3 regions of the Streptomyces sp. NPDC086080 genome follow, and region 1 is predicted to be linked to each of the others. Evidence: riboswitches for the same ligand, from Rfam matches in the RefSeq annotation. Region 1 holds a riboswitch; each other region holds the start of a gene.
The links. A riboswitch is a leader RNA that binds a small molecule or an ion and turns the genes downstream of it on or off. The one in region 1 is predicted to bind thiamine pyrophosphate.

Region 2: another riboswitch for thiamine pyrophosphate. It lies ahead of thiC (phosphomethylpyrimidine synthase ThiC); the one in region 1 lies ahead of ACIF9R_RS10600 (thiamine ABC transporter substrate binding subunit).
Region 3: another riboswitch for thiamine pyrophosphate. It lies ahead of thiO (glycine oxidase ThiO); the one in region 1 lies ahead of ACIF9R_RS10600 (thiamine ABC transporter substrate binding subunit).

Annotation. Positions count from the first base shown of each region.
Region 1 covers NZ_JBITRU010000006.1:246,064-249,333, reverse strand. Annotated here, with positions in the region: gene ACIF9R_RS10605 (ABC transporter permease) at 1-102, opposite strand, end outside; gene ACIF9R_RS10600 (thiamine ABC transporter substrate binding subunit) at 150-1,232, opposite strand; TPP riboswitch at 1,313-1,418, opposite strand; gene rlmN (23S rRNA (adenine(2503)-C(2))-methyltransferase RlmN) at 1,443-2,573, opposite strand; gene ACIF9R_RS10590 (phosphatidate cytidylyltransferase) at 2,840-3,270, opposite strand, start outside.
Region 2 covers NZ_JBITRU010000007.1:193,918-197,187, reverse strand. Annotated here, with positions in the region: gene thiC (phosphomethylpyrimidine synthase ThiC) at 1-1,651, opposite strand, end outside; TPP riboswitch at 1,644-1,831, opposite strand; gene ACIF9R_RS11745 (YibE/F family protein) at 1,904-3,270, shown strand, end outside.
Region 3 covers NZ_JBITRU010000003.1:27,674-30,943, forward strand. Annotated here, with positions in the region: gene thiS (sulfur carrier protein ThiS) at 1-98, opposite strand, end outside; gene thiO (glycine oxidase ThiO) at 95-1,261, opposite strand; TPP riboswitch at 1,259-1,370, opposite strand; gene ACIF9R_RS04275 (hypothetical protein) at 1,407-1,772, shown strand; gene ACIF9R_RS04280 (NAD(P)/FAD-dependent oxidoreductase) at 1,786-3,027, shown strand; gene ACIF9R_RS04285 (Rv2175c family DNA-binding protein) at 3,132-3,270, shown strand, end outside.

The sequences.
Region 1 (3,270 bases):
CCGCCCGAGGTGCCAGGTCCCGTCGGTCTTCAGTCCGCGCGCGACGATCGCGGCGACGGGATAGGCGAAGAACACGGCGAAGAACGCGACCGGCACGGCCATCAGGCCGAGCCGCGCCGCGCTCCCGCGCCGCTTCGCCGCGGCTCGCGTCACTTCAGTACGAGCGAGGTCCACGACTTGACCCACTGGTCACGGTTGGCGGCGATCTTCTGCGGGTCCATGGTCTGCGGGTCCTTGGCCTGCGGACCGAACGTCGCGAACTCCTCGGGCACCTGGGCGCCCTCCCGCACCGGGTACACGAACATGTTGAGCGGCATGTCGTTCTGGAACCGCTCGCCGATCAGGAAGTCGATGAGGGCCTTGCCGCCCTCGGGGTTCTTCGCGTTGCTCAGCAGCCCCGCGTACTCGACCTGACGGAAGCAGGTGCCCTCGGCCACGCCGGTGGGCGCGGTGTCCGGCCTGGGGTCGGCGTAGATCACCTCGGCGGGCGGCGAGGAGGCGTACGACACCACCAGCGGACGGTCGGCCTTGGCCTGCTTGCCGCCGGCCGAGCCGGAGAACTCCTCGTTGTAGGCCTGCTCCCAGCCGTCGACCACCTTCACACCGTTGGCCTTGAGCTTCTTCCAGTAGTCCGGCCAGCCGTCGTCACCGTACTGGGCGGCCGTTCCGAGCAGGAAGCCGAGACCGGGCGAGGAGGTGGAGGCGTTCTCGACCACGAGGAGGTTCTTGTACTCGGGCTCGACCAGGTCGTCGAAGGTCCGGGGCGGAGTCAGGTCGTTCTCGGCGAACCACGCCTTGTCGTAGTTGACGCAGACGTCACCGCTGTCGACGGGGGTGACCCGGTGCTTGTCCTCGTCGACCCGGTACTCGGGCAGGATCAGCTCCGCGTCCTTCGCCTCGTACGGCTGGAACAGTCCGTTGTCCAGAGCGCGGGAGAGCAGGGTGTTGTCGACGCCGAAGAAGACGTCGCCCTGCGGGTTGTCCTTGGTCAGGACGGCCTTGTTCACGGCCTGCCCGGCATCGCCGTCCTCGAGGACCTTCAACCGGTAGCCGGACTGCTTCTCGAAGTCCGCGACGACGTCCTTCGACACGGCCCACGAGTTGTGGCTGACGAGGGTCACGGTCCCGGACCCGCCGTCCCCCGCGTCGCCGCCGTCCGACGACCCGCACGCGGACAGCGCGACCAGTCCCAGCCCGGCGGCCAGAACCATGACCTTCTTGGTGATACCCACTTGATTCCTCCTGGAGTGACCAGGAAGAGACGCGGCCCCGCCCGGGACCTCTGGGTGAGATCCCGGGCAGGGCGCAACAGCTCGAGTGATGACCGATCTCCCTACCCAGAATGACCTGGGCCAGGTTCGGAGGGTCTGCGGCCGGTGCCGCACTCTCAGCGCTGTGGCGCTCCCCTGTCGGAATATGAAGATGTGCTTACGCGAGTCACACTACCTCTCGCTCGCGGCGAGCTGACCACACGCCCCGTCGATCTCCTGTCCACGGGTGTCCCTGATCGTGACCGGCACCCCGTGCGCGGCGATCGCCTCGACGAACGCCTTCTCGTCCTCGGGGCGGGAGGCGGTCCATTTGGAGCCGGGCGTGGGGTTGAGCGGGATGAGGTTGACGTGCACGGGACGGCCCTTGAGCATCCGCCCGAGGCGGTCACCACGCCAGGCCTGGTCGTTGATGTCCCGGATCAGCGCGTACTCGATGGACAGCCGCCGCCCGGAGGTGGCCGCGTACTCGAACCCGGCGTCGAGCACCTCGCGCACCTTCCACCGCGTGTTCACGGGGACGAGGGTGTCGCGCAGTTCGTCGTCGGGGGCGTGCAGCGAGATGGCCAGCCGGCACTTGAAGCCCTCGCCGGTGAACCGGTGGATCGCCGGGACGAGACCGACCGTGGACACGGTGATCCCACGCTGTGACAGCCCGAGCCCGTCCGGCTCGGGGTCGGTGAGGCGGCGGATGGCCCCGACGACCCGGTTGTAGTTGGCGAGCGGCTCACCCATGCCCATGAACACGATGTTGCTGAGCCGCGCCGGGCCCCCGGGCACCTCGCCGTCCCGGAGCGCCCGCATCCCGTCCACGATCTGGTGCACGATCTCGGCGGTCGACAGGTTCCGGTCAAGACCGGCCTGCCCGGTCGCGCAGAACGGGCAGTTCATGCCGCAGCCCGCCTGGGAGCTGATGCACATGGTCACCCGGTCCGGGTAGCGCATCAGTACCGACTCGACGAGCGTCCCGTCGAACAGCTTCCACAGCGTCTTGCGGGTGGTGCCCTGATCGGTGGACAGATGCCGTACGACGGTCATCAGCTCAGGAAGCAGCGCCTCCTGGAGCCTGCCGCGCGAGCCGGCCGGGATGTCGGTCCACTGCTCCGGGTCGTGCGCGTACCGTGCGAAGTAGTGCTGCGAGAGCTGCTTGGCACGGAACGGCTTCTCACCGGCCGCGGCGACGGCCTCCTTGCGCTCGGCGGGCGTGAGATCGGCAAGGTGCCGCGGCGGCCGCTTCGCTCCGCGGGGGGCGACGAAGGTGAGCTCACCGGGAACGGGACGGGCCACGGTCGGGCAACTCCTCATGACGACGGGGTCTGGCAATGCCGCACAGGCGGGGGCGATGGCACCGCTGTGCCTGAGCCAGGAGACGACCCGCGCGGGGCGGGGACGTACGAAAGGGCCCGCAGTCCACCGCGAGCCCTTCCAGGGTACCTGTTCGCCGTCAACCCGATCCGACGAAGATCACCAGCAGCAGCCACACCACGGGAGCCGTCGGCAACAAGAAGTCCAAACGGTCCATGCTGTAGCGATGTGCGGCTACCGCCGCGCGGCCCCGTGGCCCATCTGCCTCACCCCGACCCGACAAACAGGACCAGCAGCAACCACACCACGGGAGCCGTCGGCAACAAGGAGTCCAAACGGTCCATGATGCCGCCGTGGCCCGGGAGCAGCGTGCCCATGTCCTTGATGCCCAGGTCGCGTTTGATCATGGACTCGCCGAGGTCGCCCAGGGTGGCGCTGGCGGCGACCGCGAGGCCGAGCAGCAGGCCCTGCCACCAGCTGCCGTCGTCGATCAGGAACTGCATGCACAGCGCGCCCGCGACCATGGCGAAGCCGATCGCGCCCAGCAGGCCCTCACGGGTCTTGCCGGGGCTGATCCGCGGGGCGAGCTTGTGGGTACCGAAGCGCCAGCCGACGGCGTACGCGCCCGTGTCGCTGACCACCGTCAGCAGCAGGAAGGTGAGGACGCGCCAGGCGCCGTCGTCGGCGGTGAGCATCA
Region 2 (3,270 bases), on a different contig from region 1:
CGCACATCGAGCAGAAGTGGGCCGTCTTGGCGGGTTCCGCCGGGAGGGTCTCGTCGTGGAACGCGCGGGCCGTGTCCGGGTCGAGGGCGAGGTTGAACTGGTCCTCCCACCGGAACTCGAAGCGGGCGTCGGAAAGCGCGTCGTCCCATTCCTGCGCCCCGGGGTGCCCCTTGGCCAGGTCGGCCGCATGGGCGGCGATCTTGTAGGTGATGACGCCGGTCTTGACGTCGTCACGGTTGGGCAGGCCCAGGTGTTCCTTGGGCGTGACGTAGCAGAGCATGGCCGTGCCCCACCAGGCGATCATCGCGGCACCTATGCCGGAGGTGATGTGGTCGTACGCCGGCGCGACGTCGGTGGTCAGCGGGCCGAGCGTATAGAACGGGGCTTCATCGCAGATCTCCTGCTGAAGGTCGATGTTCTCCTTGATCTTGTGCATCGGGACGTGGCCCGGCCCTTCGATCATGGTCTGTACGTGGAAACGCTTCGCGACCCTGTTGAGTTCCCCGAGCGTGCGCAGCTCCGCGAACTGCGCCTCGTCGTTGGCGTCCGCGATGGAGCCGGGCCGCAGGCCGTCGCCGAGCGAGTAGGTGACGTCGTACGCGGCGAGGATCTCGCAGAGCTCCTCGAAGTTCTCGTACAGGAACGATTCCTTGTGGTGCGCCAGGCACCAGGCGGCCATGATCGAGCCGCCGCGCGAGACGATCCCTGTCTTGCGGTGGGCGGTGAGCGGTACATACGCGAGACGCACACCCGCGTGGACCGTCATGTAGTCCACGCCCTGCTCGGCCTGTTCGATGACCGTGTCCTTGTAGATGTCCCAGGTCAGCTCCTCGGCCCGGCCGTCGACCTTCTCCAGGGCCTGATAGAGCGGCACGGTGCCGATGGGGACGGGGGAGTTGCGCAGCACCCACTCGCGCGTGGTGTGGATGTTGCGGCCGGTGGAGAGGTCCATGACCGTGTCCGCGCCCCAGCGGGTCGCCCAGGTCATCTTCTCCACTTCCTCCTCGATGGAGGACGTCACCGCCGAGTTGCCGATATTCGCGTTGACCTTCACCAGGAACCGCTTGCCGATGATCATCGGTTCGGTCTCGGGGTGGTTGACGTTGGCCGGCAGCACCGCCCGTCCCGCCGCGATCTCCTCGCGGACCACCTCGGGAGAGACATTCTCCCGGATCGCCACGAACTCCATCTCAGGCGTGATCTCTCCGCGGCGCGCGTACGCCAGCTGCGTGACCGCCCGGCCCGGACGGCCACGGCGCGGCAGGCGTGGCCGCCCCGGAAAGACGGCGTCCAGGTTGCGCAGGCCCCCACGCGGGGAGGTGTGCTTGACTCCGTCGTCCTCGGGGCGGACGGGACGGCCCGCGTACTCCTCCGCGTCACCGCGGGCCACGATCCAGTTCTCCCGCAACGGGGCCAGGCCCCTGCGCACGTCAGTGTCCACGAGCGGATCGGTGTACGGGCCGGATGTGTCGTACAGGGTGACCGACTGCCCGTTGGTGAGATGCACCTGGCGGACCGGCACCCGCAGGTCGGGGCGAGTGCCCCTGACGTACGCCTTGTGCCAGCCGACGGACGTCCCGTTCTCCCCGTTCGCCGACGTCTCCGTCGGGTTCTGCGTGGAGGCAGGCGTGCGTGCGTCCTTGTTGGTCATGAGACCTACTCCCTACGCCGGCATTACCCGGTAACAGGTTCGGCGGTCGACGCAGCGGCTTCCGTCTGACGTTCCGTGTGACACATCACTGGGACTGCCGTGATGTTTCATGTGAAACGTCGCTGATACGGAGGTCAGCGCCCTCTCAGCCCGGTGCTCCGAGCTCCCGCGTGTACAAAAGGTGTCACCACGCTAGCGTCACTTCTGGCGCGGTGAACAGAGGGCCCCCTCGCTTCTTGCGATGATCGGGCGGTGACCCCGACTCAGCCTCCCCCGTTTCCACCGCCCGAACCACCCCACGGCGCCGACGCCGGGAGCGGACACGGGCACGGGCCCGGACAGGGGCACGGCCACAGCCACAGCCACGGCCCGGCGGCGCCCGTCTCCCGGCATCTGCGCAAGGTCATCGCGGCCATCCTGGTCCCGTTCGCCGCGGCGGTGCTGATCGGACTCGCCGTGCTGTGGCCGGGCGGCGCCCCGGCGCACGAACGCACCGGCGTCGGTTTCGACCGGCAGACACAGGACGCCACGGTCACCAAGGTGGTCGAGGTGAGCTGCCAGTCCGTGAACGCTTCCGGAAGCGTGCCGACGGGTGACACGTCCACGGCCGAGGGGTCCTCCGCCCAGCAGCAGGAGGACGGTACCTGCAAGAAGGCGACAATCCGGGTCGATACCGGCGACGACAAGGGCCGTACGTTCAACGAGATCGTGCAGCCGGACCAGAGCCGTCAGTTGGAGCAGGGTCAGAAGGTCGTGGTCGCCTACGAGCCCTCCGCTCCCGAAGACCTGCAGTACTCGGTCACCGATGTGAACCGGCGCCTCCCTCTGGCGCTGCTCGCGGGCATCTTCGCACTCGCCGTCGTGGCCGTGGGACGGCTGCGCGGTGTCATGGCGCTCGTCGCCTTGGCGGTCAGCTTCCTGGTGCTGAACTTCTTCATCCTGCCGGCCATCCTGCAGGGGTCGAACCCACTGCTCGTGGCCGTGGTGGGAGCAAGCGCGATCATGTTGCTGGCCCTGTATCTCTGTCATGGACTCTCGGCACGTACATCGGTGGCGGTGCTCGGCACCCTCATCTCGTTGCTGCTGATCGGCCTCCTGGGTTCGGTGTTCATCGACTGGGCCGCGCTCACCGGCAACACGGATGACAACACCGGTCTGATTCACGGGCTGTATCCCGACATCGACATGAGCGGACTGCTGCTGGCCGGCGTGATCATCGGTTCACTCGGTGTCCTCGACGACGTGACGGTCACGCAGACGTCCGCGGTCTGGGAGCTGCACGAGGCCAATCCGTCGCTGGGCCGTCGCGGGCTGTACCGCGCGGGTATCCGTATCGGCCGCGATCACATCGCGTCCGTGGTCAATACCCTGGTCCTCGCTTATGCGGGCGCCGCGCTGCCCCTGCTGCTGCTGTTCTCCATCGCTCAGAGCAGTGTGGGGACGGTCGCCAACAGCGAGCTGGTCGCGGAGGAGATCGTGCGTACCCTGATCGGCTCGATCGGTCTGGTCGCCTCGGTGCCGGTCACGACGGTGCTGGCCGCACTGGTGGTCTCGGCCGACCGTCCGGCGGCAGGGGCTCAGGAGGGACGGGCACCGGGTCGGGCTCAGGGGCCCGCCCA
Region 3 (3,270 bases), on a different contig from region 1:
GCCACTCCGGAGGGCGCCGCGGTGAGCGAGGTCACGACGAGGTGGAGAGCCGTGCCGGGCGGGTACTCCCGGGGCTCCCCGTTGACGGAGATGTTCATACGGGCTGCTCCGTGAGGGCGGTGACGCCGAACCGGAGAGGGCTGAACGGGCGGGCTTCCCAGGGCAGTTCACCGGTGGTCAGGACATCCGCCAGGGCGTCGCCGGTGACCGGTGTCAGCAGGACGCCGTTGCGGTGGTGGCCGGTGGCCAGCAGCAGCCCGTCGAGCCCGGTCGGGCCGAGCAGGGGCGCGTTGTCGGGGGAGCAGGGACGCAGCCCGGCCCGGGTCTCGGTCAGCGGCAGTTCGGTGATCCCGGGGACCAGCTCGTGGGCGTCGCGCAGCAGTTCGTACACACCTCCCGCGGTCACCGTCGTGTCCCAGCCCTTCTCCTCGCTGGTCGCGCCGATCACCAACTCACCGTTCTCGCGCGGCACCAGGTAGACATGACTGCCGCGCACCACGGCGCGCACGGTCCGGCTCAGGAAGGGGCCGGGGCCCTCCGGCATCGCCAGCCGCACCACCTGCCCCTTCACGGGCCGCACGGGCGGCAGTACGTCCGCCGGGACGCCCGCGAGCCGGCCGCTGAGACTGCCTCCCGCGAGTACCACCTGCCCGGCGCCCAGTTCGGTGCCGTCGGAGGTGAGAACGCCCCTCGCGCGGCCGCCCGCGACCACGAGCCGTTCGGCCCACGCGCGGTGGAAGGCGACGCCCGCGCGCTCACCGGCGGCGACGAGCGCGGCCGCCAGCCGCCGCGGATCGATCTGATGGTCGCCGTCCACCCGCAGTCCGCCGCGCACCCCGGGCGCGAGCATCGGTTCGAGGCGCCGGCACTCCCGCCCGGACAGCCACTGCGCGTCCAGCCCCGACCGCTGCTGCAGGGCGTGCAGTTCCCGCAGGTGGGCGCGGTCGTCGGCGTCCAGGGCCACGGCGAGCGTGCCGCAGCGGCGGTAGCCGAGGTCGTGGCCGGTGAGTTCGGTGAGCTCGGCCGCGAAGTCGGGGTAGCGCCGCGCGGAGGCGAGGTTCAGGCCGAGCAGGGTCTCCTCGCCGTAGTGCAGTTCGGTGACGGCGGCCAGCATCCCGGCGGCCACCTGGGCGGCGCCACCGCCCGGCTCGGGGTCCACCACGGTCGTGACGAGACCGCGCTGCGCGGCCCGCCAGGCCGTGACCAGGCCGATGATTCCGCCCCCTATGACGAGGACGTCTGACGTACGCGTGGGCGACATGGGCGTCCAGCCCCTCCCTTCGCCGGCATGACCCGGATCAGGTTCGTACGGTCGGAGGCCGCCAGCCTCCCTCTCAGCCCGGTGCGTCCGGGCTCCCGCGAGTGCTTTACGTTGGCCACCCTAGCGCCTGCAAGGGAGACCCCACGTGGCCCGATCGCTCGACGGACTTGTCCTCGCCCCTGTGGCCGACCAGGCTCCGGGCCAGGTCGGCACCCGTACCCGGTTCCTCTACCACGAGCGGGGCGGTGAGATCTGGGCCGAGTACGCGGGCGGCGACGTCGTGCGCGGGCACCTGGTGGGCACCCGCGAGGGGGACCGGCTGGACTTCCGGTACGTACAGCTCAAACGGGACGGTACGACGTCCTGCGGGCACTGTGTGTCCGCGGTCGTGGAGCTGCCCGACGGGCGGGTACGGCTGGAGGAGCGCTGGGAGTGGGAGTCGCAGCCGGGCAGCGGGACGAGCGTGGTGGAGCAGCTCCCGGACCACGCCGTCCCGTCGGTGACCGAGTGACTAGGGTGAGCGGGTGAGCGAGCAGACGCTGGAACCGGGACGGTCGGCACCGCGGCGGGTGGTGGTGGCGGGCGCGGGCATGGCAGGCGTGCGGACCGCGGTCGCCCTGCGGGAACAGGGATTCACCGGCACCGTGACCCTGATCGGCGCGGAGCCCCACCAGCCCTACGACCGGCCGCCGTTGTCCAAGGCGGTCCTGCTCGGCAAGGCCGAGGACTCCGCCTTCGACGTCGACTTCGAGGAACTCGGTATCGAACTGCGGCTCGGCTGCGAGGTGCGCGGCCTGCGCCCCGGCGACCACGAACTGGACACGGAGGCCGGGCCCGTCCCGTACGACGTGCTGGTGATCGCCACCGGCGCGGAGCCGGTGCGGCTGCCCGGCGCGGAGGGCGTCCGGGGCGTGCATCTGCTGCGCACCCTGGACGACGCCGAACGGCTGCGTCCGGTGCTCGCGCGGCAGCACGACGTCGTGGTGGTCGGCGCCGGCTGGATCGGCGCGGAGTTCGCCACCGCGGCCCGTGAGGCGGGCTGCGCAGTCACCGTCGTGGAGGCCGCGGAGCGGCCGCTCGCCGAGGCGCTGCCCGCCGAGGTGGCCGCCCCGATGACCGCCTGGTACGCCGAGGCGGGTGTCGCGCTGCGCACGCATGCGCGCGTGGAGCGTGTCGAGGCCGGTGCCGTGGTCCTGGACGACGGGTCGCGGCTGCCCGCGGGCGCGGTGGTCGTCGGCATCGGGGCCCGGCCCGCCACGGCGTGGCTGGCGGGTTCCGGGATCGAACTCGGGGCACGGGACGAGGTCGCCGCCGACCACCATCTGATGACCTCCCTGCCGGACGTGTACGCGGTCGGCGACTGCGCGTCCTTCCCGTCCGGGCGCTACGGCGAACGTCTGCTGGTCCACCACTGGGACAACGCCCTCCAGGGGCCGCGCACGGTCGCGACGAACATCCTCGCCGGGCAGGCCGGGCGCGGCCCGGCGGTGTACGACCCGGTGCCGTACTTCTGGTCCGAGCAGTTCGGCCGCTTCGTCCAGTACGCGGGCCACCACGCGGACGCCGACCGGACCATGTGGCGCGGGGACCCGGCGGACGCGGCGTGGAGCGTCTGCTGGCTGCGGGAGTCCCGTCTGGTCGCGTTGCTCGCCGTGGGGCGGCCCCGGGACCTGGCGCAGGGGCGCCGGCTGATCGAGGCGGGTACGGCGATGGACGCGGACCTGCTGGCGGACCCGGCGCGGCCGCTGAAGTCGGCGACGGCCTGACGGGCTTCCGGCCGGCGCGCCCCACCGGCGCGCCCGGCCCGGGCGTCCGCCCAGGTGGTGGGGGCTGACTTCCGACTGTCAGTGGCAGGTGGCAGGCTTGTCCCGTGACCGAGATTGACGCAAAGATCGATGCTCTCGTCCCCGCCTGGCTCACTCTCCCCGACATCGCCGAGCAGTTCGGCGTCGAGGTGACGCGCGTCCGGCAGCTGGTCAAGGACGGCCAGCTCATCGCCGTACGCCGAG